Regions from separate parts of the Asticcacaulis sp. MM231 genome, predicted to be linked through region 1. Evidence: riboswitches for the same ligand, from Rfam matches in the RefSeq annotation. Region 1 holds a riboswitch; the other holds the start of a gene.
The links. A riboswitch is a leader RNA that binds a small molecule or an ion and turns the genes downstream of it on or off. The one in region 1 is predicted to bind S-adenosylmethionine.

Region 1 (4,392 bases):
GTTGGACGGCGTTTCAAGGAGGAGCAGGGCGGTTGGCTCGGAAAGGGCGGCTTCGATAGCCGCGTCATCGCCCTGATCGACATAGACCAGATCGATCAGGCCTTGTTTGGCGCGGGCATTGAGCAGGCGCTGGGTGCCGCCGTAGCAATCATGCGGCACGACAACGCGCTTATTGCCGGGCAGATCTTGCCACAGCAGATCGAGCGCTGCCAGACCGGAGGCGACCATGACCGCGCCGACGCCGCCTTCCAACTCGGCGATGACCTCGGCGATGATTTCGCGCGTCGGGTTGCCGGAGCGGGCATAGTCATATGAACGCTTCTTGCCGAAGCCCTCGAAGGTGTAGTTGGTCGTCAGGTAGATCGGCGGCATGACCGCGCCATGCGCCGGATCGGAATCGATGCCGATATTGATGACCTTGGTGCCGAGCTTGGCGTCTTTGAGATAGTCTTTGGACATTTTATACTTCTAGTGAGGTGCGAACGATATCAGACACGAGTTTGATTTCCTTGAGGAAAGCATCGTGGCCATAAAGTGAGGGAAAGTCGATGAAGACGCTGTCGGCCAGGGTTTCCGCCAGCAGCTTCATGTCGCCATAGGGCACCAGTCGGTCGGTCGGCACGGCGGCAAGAAACACCTTGGCCTTGATCTTCGACGGATCGACGCGGTGACGGTCGAGGCTGTCCGACATCGAGATCCAGCGGTTGACGTCGGTGGCGGAATAGGCGTCGCCACGGGCGCGCAGGTACTGGCAGACAACATAGTTGTCGCCGGCGATGGCGGGCGGCGGACCGTCGAAACGCTCGGAAAATTCGGCGTCTGAGCGATAGGTCGTCATGGCCAGTTGGCGGGCCAGCGAAATCCCTTCGGCCGGCTTGCCGTTTTCGGCGCCGAATTTCAACAGGCGGCGTTGCAGCCCGCGGAAGGCGGTGGCCATGGGGTGTGCGCGGTGCGCCGCCGAGATAACGCACAGGCGCTCGACCGCATCGGGATAGAGTTCGGCGAAGGCCAGGCCGATCATGGCGCCATAAGAAGCGCCGATGAAGCTATAGATCTTATCAACATGGATCTGGTCGAGCAGCAGTTTCACCAGCCTGGCCTGATCATGGGTGGTGATGGTGTAGATATGCGAGGCCGGCAGGCGCGGCGCGAACTCGATGGATAGCACGCGATAACAGTTCAGATCGAGCGCTTCGCCGGGGCCGGCGACGCCTTCCCACCAGCCGGGCGCGGTATCGGTAGCGTCTTCCTTGGCGAACAGCACGCGACCGGCCGAGATGCCGCCGGCGGCCACAACCACGGGCGCATCCTTCGGGCCATAGAGCCGCGCCACCACATCTTCCTGTTCGAGCTTCATGCCGCTTTGCAGGCGAAAATCAGCGGGCAGGGGGGCGGTGATATCGGTCCCGATCAGATCAGGCGCGTTGAAATTTAGGGCATTCATGGTGTGTCCGGTCGCTACAAAATCTCACCGGACCAGACGGGAAAATACGCCTCATGGGCGTTGGGCTTCCGTCTCATCTGTCAGGGAAATGAGCCCTGTAGGAGTTGGCACCATACCAGAAATCTGGCGGTTGCCCCAGCGTCGTCGGGCCTTTCCCTCGGCTGGTCTCGATGAGTGGTTCGCTTATGCGGAAAAACCCCAGTTTCGTCAAGAGGTCAGTTTCGTCAAGAGGTGAGTGAATGGCTTTCGCTCATGGCCCGCTCAAGCGTATCATAGACGCGCGCGTCCTGCATCTGGGCGATGTTGAACCGCATAAAGCTGCGCGCGCCCTGCGACAGGCTGAAGGCATTGCCCGGCGCCAAAACCACCTTTTCAGTCAGTGCCAGCCGCGCCACTTCGGACGCATCGATCTCCTCCGGCAACTGGCACCACAGCAACATGCCGGCCTGCGGCATATGCCATGGCTGTATACCGATCTTCGCCAGTTTGCCGGCCACGACCGGGCGCAGCACCGCCAGTTTTTCACGTACATCGGCGATATGCTTACGGTAGTGGCCGCTGCTTAGCAGGTGGTAGATCAGTTCTGCCGCCAGAGGTTCATGGCTGAAGGTGGTGGCGATTTTCAGATCGATCAGTGGCGCGATCCACTCAGGCTTCGCAGCGATGAAGCCGCAGCGCACGGCGGCGGAGAGGGTTTTGGAAAAACTGCCGATATGAATGACGCGTTCAAGGCCGTCGAAAGCCGCAAGGCGCGGCGCCGGCGTATGCTCGAAATCGGCGTAGATATCGTCCTCGATAATCAGCAGGTCGTGCGCCTGCGCCAGCCTGAGCAGGCGATGGGCGGTTACAGGCGAAAGCGTGGCGCCGGTCGGGTTATGCAGGGCGCTGTTGGTGATGTAGAGGCGTGGTTTGTGCGTGATCAGGGCGTCGGCGAAGGCATTGATGTCGGGGCCGCTCGGCGTTACCGGCACGCCCACGACGGTGACGCGGTGAGCACGCAGAAGGGCGAGAAAGTTAAAATAGCAGGGATCGTCGACCAACACCGTATCGCCGGGGCTGAGCAGGAAACGGCACACCAGATCGATCGACTGGGTGCCAGAGCCGGTCACCATGATTTGAGCGGGCGCGGCTTCGATGCCGTGTTCGGACAGACGGCGGGACAGCAACTGCCGCAAGGAGGCATAGCCCAGCGGCGTGGCGTATTCGGTGAGGTTGGTGGCGCTGCTGCGCGCAAGTGTGCGCAAAGATCGGCGGATGTCATCCTCGGGCATCCAGGACGCCGGCAGCCAGCCGCATCCAGGCTTGAGGTAATCTGTCTCGGTTTCCAGGGATTGCCGCGAGACCCACAAAGGATCGACCTGAAGATCTAGCTTCGGACCTATGTCAGCCAGGGCCAGAGGCGCGTGAGAAGCGGCGACGAAAAAGCCGGAACCGCGCCGCGCGGCGATCACGCCTTCGGCCAGCAGACGGTCATAGGCTTCGACTACGGTGGATTTCGAGACCTTCTGCGCCTCCGCCATGGCACGGATCGAGGGCAGGCGCGACCCTTGCGACAATTGCTGGCGCGTGATGCGGTCACGGATCTGGTCCATGACGTGCGTGGTCAGGGTGGCGGTTGCGCTCATAACTGTACTGGTCTCCGTACCATAACGGTTTGATGAAATTTTACTGGACCTTGCCTGTTAAGGCCAGTCTTTCTTTTGCATAGAGCCGGTTCGTATCAGTGAGGCTGTGATGGATAAGAAGACAATCGGATGGATCAATGGCGGGCTGGGTATACTGGCTTTTAGCGGCTCATTGCCGGCCACGAAGGTGGCGGTGCAGGTGATGTCGCCTCTGTTCCTGACCAGTGCGCGGGCGGTGATCGCGGCCATGCTGGCGGCTGTCTGTCTGGTGGTGTTCCGTGCGGCGCGACCGGAAAAGCGCGATCTTGTGTCGCTTATTCTGGTGGCGCTGGGCGTGGTGGTCGGTTTTCCGCTGCTGTCGGCCATGGCGCTGCAACACATCAATTCGGTCCATTCGATCGTCTTCACCGGTCTGCTGCCGATCTCGACGGCGGTGTGCGCCAGTCTGCTGGGCGAAAAGCATCCGCCGCGATTGTTCTGGCTGTTTTCGGGCTTAGGTGGCTCCTGCATCGTGATCTACGCCCTGACGCAAGGCTTCGCGGTATCGCCGGTGGGGGATCTGCTGATGCTGGCCGCTATCGCCGTGTGCGGTTTCGGCTATGCCGAGGGCGCGCGGCTATCGCGCCGGCTGGGCGGCTGGCAGGTCATCTGCTGGGCGCTGCTGGTGGCCTCGCCGGTCATGCTGGTGCTGGGATTGATGACACAGCCGGCCGATTTTTCGGTGATCGGTTGGCCCGCCTGGTTGAGCCTTGGCTATGTCTCGCTGTTTTCCATGCTGATCGGTTTCATGTTCTGGTATCGCGGACTGGCCATGGGTGGGATCGCGGCTGTGGGTCAGTTGCAACTGTTGCAGCCGTTTCTGGCGCTGATACTGGCGGCGTGTCTGCTGAAAGAGCCGATCGGAGGGGCTGTGGTTGGGGTGATGATCGCCATCGTGGCCTGCGTGGCAGGGGCGAAGCGGTTCGCGTCTTGATCTTTCAATCCTTTTTTTCGTCGTTTGGATAGAAGGTGGGTAAGCCAAGTTCGCCTTCAGGCAGCGCGCCTTTCCAATGAAGCTCTTTATCCGTATTTTTCCGGATGTAGCTAAGGTGCATCTCTATGGCCCTCATGGCCGTAAAAAGAGCGCCTAACGGGTCCACGCCTGGGACGCGCTGAAGGCTTCCGTCACCCATCTGATACCAGCAGAACATGGGGGCTTGGGTCTTGTTCGGATTCCAAATCCTGACGACGAGTTTTCGCCCGTCACCATAGTGGTAGGTTCTTGTGAACAGAGGTTTTCCAAGGCGATCTGCTTGCATATTTGATCCTCTCTATGTTGTGGCC
Region 2 (4,392 bases), 1.3 Mb from region 1:
AGTGCGAAATGTGTGGGAGAGGCAACTGTATTGGCTACTTGCTCATTCTGGTGACGCGCCGACAATTATTTTCAAAATCGAACAATAAAAAAGCGGCCCCTTTCGGAGCCGCTTTTCACTTTATCCGTGTTCGGACGGTTTAGCCGGCGAACTGATAAGCCGTCTTCACGATGGTGTAGAATTCCTTGGCGTACGCGCCTTGTTCGCGCGGGCCGAAGCTGGAACCCTTACGGCCACCGAACGGGACGTGGTAGTCAACACCGGCGGTCGGCAGATTGACCATGACCATGCCGGCTTCCGAACGGCGCTTGAAGGTTTCGGCCGACTTCAGCGACGAGGTGCAGATGCCTGCCGACAGACCGAACTCGGTGTCGTTGGCGACCTTGATGGCTTCTTCGAGATCCTTGACGCGGATGACCGAGGCGACCGGTCCGAAGACCTCTTCCTTGTTGATCGACATGTCCGGGGTGGTCTTGTCGATCAGGGTCGGGGCGTAATAGTAGCCGGGGGTGCCAAAGGTCAGGTCTTCGCCGCCGGAGAGCACCACGCCGCCTTCAGCCTTGGCCTTGGCGACCGCGTCACGGGCGATGGTGAGTTGTTCCTGCGAAGCGATCGGGCCCATCTGGACGCCGTCAGCTCTGCTGTCGCCGACCTTGATGGCCTTGGCGGCTTCGGCAAGCTTGGCGACGAACTGGTCGGCGATGCCTTCGGTGACGATGATGCGCGACGAGGCCGTGCAGCGGTGACCGGAGGAGAAGAAGGACGAGTTCAGCACCGAATTGACGGCGATGTTGAGGTCGGCGTCATCGAGCACGACGACGGGGTTCTTGCCGCCCATTTCGCACTGGACGCGCTTGCCCTTGGCCACGGCCTGATCACGGACGCGGGTGCCGGTGGGCACGGAGCCGGTGAAGGAGATGGCGTCACAGCCGTCGATCAGCAGCGGGCCGGCGACCGAGCCACGGGCGAAGACCACGTTCAGCACGCCCTTGGGCAGGCCGGCGCGGTTGAGGATGTCGGCCAGTTCCCACGCACAGGCGGGGGTCAGTTCGGCAGGCTTGCAGACAACCGTGTTGCCGAAAGCGATGGCCGGGGCCATCTTCCAGGCCGGGATGGCGATGGGGAAGTTCCACGGGCAGATCAGGCCAATGACGCCGACCGGCTCGCGGGTGATTTCCACCTTGACGCCAGGACGGACGGAATCGAGCACTTCGCCATGGGCGCGCAGGGCTTCACCGGCAAAATACTTGAAGATGTGACCGGCGCGGGTGACTTCGCCGATACCTTCCGGCAGGGTCTTGCCTTCTTCGCGCGACAACAGCGCGCCGAGTTCGGCCTTGCGGGCGAGGATTTCGGTGCCGGCGTTGTCGAGCACATCGAAGCGCTGTTGCGGCGTCGAGAACTGCCAGGTCAGATAAGCTTCCTTCGCCGCGGCGATGGCGGCCGAGACCTCGGCTTCACCCGCTGTCGAATAGGTGCCGACGATGTCGTTGGTGTCCGAAGGGTTGATGTCGTTGAAGGTCTTGTCGATGACGACCCATTCGCCGTTGATCAGATTGCCTTTAGTGGTCATGGCCGAAGCTCTCCTGAGGATGTGTGTGGCGTTATGAAGCAAGCACTGGGACGGCTCTATAGGCCGTTGTGGTAGCGCTCACAAGGGAATGTTGTGCGCCTCTATATAGTCAGACAATAGTGGTTTGTCATCGGCAGAGGCCGTAGATTTTGAAATTATACACGGCTGATCAGGTGTTCAACCTGCGCTCCGGCGACGCCGGGCAGGTGCGCCAGCCGGTCGGTCATGCGACGGGCTTCCCCGGGCGTCAAGCCGCTCACGCGAAAGCGATGCTGGTAAGCGCCACTCAGCCTATATTGCTGCAAGCGGCTTATAGCCAAACCCATGCGGCTGACTGTGCTGTCGATGTCAAAAGGAGACAGCGTGGTGAGGGAAACGATGTGGCTGAGGCTGGCGAAAACATCGCGGGCCAGATCGTCGTCGGGTTCGGTGAAGGAGACGTGCGCGTTCAAGTTTCAGGCCCATAAGCATGAAGGTCTCGAAAGGGAGGCTGGATAGATCCCGTTTCGTTGCCGGACATCGGCCGCATCGCTCTTTGAGGAGCCGCCACCTTGCCGGGGAAGGCAGGTTGGCGCGGAGGTGATCCGCTCTTGATGCTCGCTCCCTATAGCTGGCTCGCGCGTCGATATCAACTAAAATCGTATACGATGTTAAGCTTTACTGAAACCTTGGGTAATGTCTTTTGAGGTGCATTGAATCCTTGGGCGCTTTAAAGGCAACTGGCCGCTCACAACATTCAGGCGGGCGGGCAGCTTCAAGGTTCAAGTATCATGGCAATTCCGTTTATCGACCTCGGTATCCAGCGCGAACGTATCGGCGCGAAGATCGAGGAGGCTGTCCTCAAGGTGATCAAGCACGGCGCCTATATCATGGGGCCTGAGGTGCGCAGCTTCGAGGCCAATATGTCGGCCTTCGCCGGCTCGAAGCACACCCTGTCCTGCGCCAACGGCACCGATGCTATCGAGCTGATCCTTCTGGGATTGGGTGTCGGTAAGGGCGATGCCGTGTTCGTGCCGGCTTTTACCTTTGTTGCCACCGCTGAAGTCGTGCCGATGACCGGCGCCGAGCCGGTGTTCGTCGATATCCAGGCCGACACCTACAATATCGATCCGGTCAAGCTGGAAGCGTCCATCGAGGCTGTGCTAAAAGAGGGCCGCCTTAAGCCCGCCGCCATCATCGCTGTTGATCTGTTTGGTCAGCCGGCCGATTATCCGGCGCTTTCGGTCATTGCCAAAAAGTACGGCCTCCATCTGATCTGCAACTCGGCACAGGGCTTTGGCTGCACCATCGAGGGCAAGCAGCCGCTGGAATGGTGCGTGGCGACGGCGACCAGCTTCTATCCGGCCAAGCCGCTGGGCTGTTATGGTGATGGCGGCGCGGTCGCCACCAATGACGACGCCCTGATGGAGCGCTTGGTGTCGTTCCGCGTCCACGGCGGCGCCACCGCCACCGACGCGGCGACCATGAATTACACCCACGAGGCCAAGTACCTCAATGTCCGCATCGGCATGAATTCGCGCCTCGATACCATCCAGGCGGCTGTGCTGATCGAAAAACTCAACATCTTCGCCGAGGAAATCGCCCTGCGCCAGAATGTGGCGAGGCGTTATAATGAGCTGCTGGGGGGCAAGGTGATCTCGGTGCCGCACGTGAAGGAAGGTTATGTCTCGACCTGGGCGCAATACACCATCGAGCACGCCAACCGCGACGCGCTGCAGTTGCACCTGCGCGAAAAGGGCGTGCCGTCGGCGGTCTATTATCCGATTCCGCTGCATCAGCAGCCGGGCTACAGCATGTTCACCTCTGGCACCGGCGATCTGGCGGTCTCGGAGGCCAAGTCGAAGACCGTGATCAGCCTGCCGTTCAGCCCCTATCTCGATGCGGCCACACAGGATGAGATCGTCGCGGCCGTGTTGTCGTTTGAGGGCTGAAAAGCAAACTGACGCGATTCTTGAGCAACATGACGGTCGGGCGCGGTATTTTGCCATGGGGTCGGAAAATTTCTCAAAATGAGTTGGCTTTGCGGAAAAATTTGTCTTTTAATCGCGGCAATCTTCCGCTATGGACAAAAAATACCCTCGATCTCGCGTGTGCACACACATGGATGAAAAGTCCGTGCGCTGAAAAACGGTGTGCTGCGTAAAGAGCCGGGCTTTGCAATACTAAGAGGCTAAAACCATATGGCGATATTACAGGTCAGTGCAGCGGCGGCAACGGCAGAGGCGGCGAAGCCCGTACTGCTGGCGCATCAGGCTGTGCTCGATCTCAGCGCCGGCGATACCGCCTGGATGCTGGTCGCCACCTGCCTCGTGCTGTTCATGACCCTGCCGGGGCTGGCGCTGTTTTACGGCGGCATGGTGCGCAAGAAGAACCTGCTCTCGACGCTCGCCCAATCGGTCGCCACCTCGGTGATCGCCTCGGTGATCTGGATCTTCATCGGCTACAGCTTCGCGTTTGGCGTCGGCGGTGGTGATGCGGCCAGCTTCATCAACAAGTTCATCGGCGGTTTTGATGTCGCCCTGCTGAATGGCGTCAAGCCTGACACGGCCTATAGCGCCGCGCCGCACCTGCCGGAATATCTCTGGGTCGCCTATCAGATGACCTTCGCCATCATCACGCCGGCCCTGATCGCCGGTGCGATCGCCGAGCGCATGAAGTTTTCCGCGTTTGTGCTGTTTGTCGCCCTGTGGAGCGTGCTGGTCTATGCGCCGGTCTGTCACTGGGTGTGGGGCGGTGGTTTCCTGGGCGCCATGGGCGTGCTCGATTTCGCCGGCGGCGCCGTGGTGCACGTCAATTCCGGTGTCGCCGGTCTGGTCGCC

Region 2: linked by a shared signal. The riboswitch ahead of ABQ278_RS16490 (hypothetical protein) and the one ahead of ABQ278_RS05870 (homoserine O-succinyltransferase) in region 1 are both predicted to bind S-adenosylmethionine.

The regions. Positions count from the first base shown of each region.
Region 1 covers NZ_OZ075108.1:1,184,205-1,188,596, forward strand. The annotation lists gene metB (cystathionine gamma-synthase) at 1-459, opposite strand, end outside; gene ABQ278_RS05870 (homoserine O-succinyltransferase) at 461-1,444, opposite strand; SAM riboswitch class I at 1,515-1,621, opposite strand; gene ABQ278_RS05875 (PLP-dependent aminotransferase family protein) at 1,669-3,069, opposite strand; gene ABQ278_RS05880 (DMT family transporter) at 3,179-4,042, shown strand; gene ABQ278_RS05885 (DUF6968 family protein) at 4,047-4,367, opposite strand; gene ABQ278_RS05890 (DMT family transporter) at 4,380-4,392, opposite strand, start outside.
Region 2 covers NZ_OZ075108.1:3,376,571-3,380,962, reverse strand. The annotation lists gene ABQ278_RS16495 (aldehyde dehydrogenase family protein) at 140-1,573, opposite strand; gene ABQ278_RS16490 (hypothetical protein) at 1,729-2,025, opposite strand; SAM-I-IV-variant riboswitch at 2,069-2,175, opposite strand; gene ABQ278_RS16485 (DegT/DnrJ/EryC1/StrS aminotransferase family protein) at 2,344-3,504, shown strand; gene ABQ278_RS16480 (ammonium transporter) at 3,754-4,392, shown strand, end outside.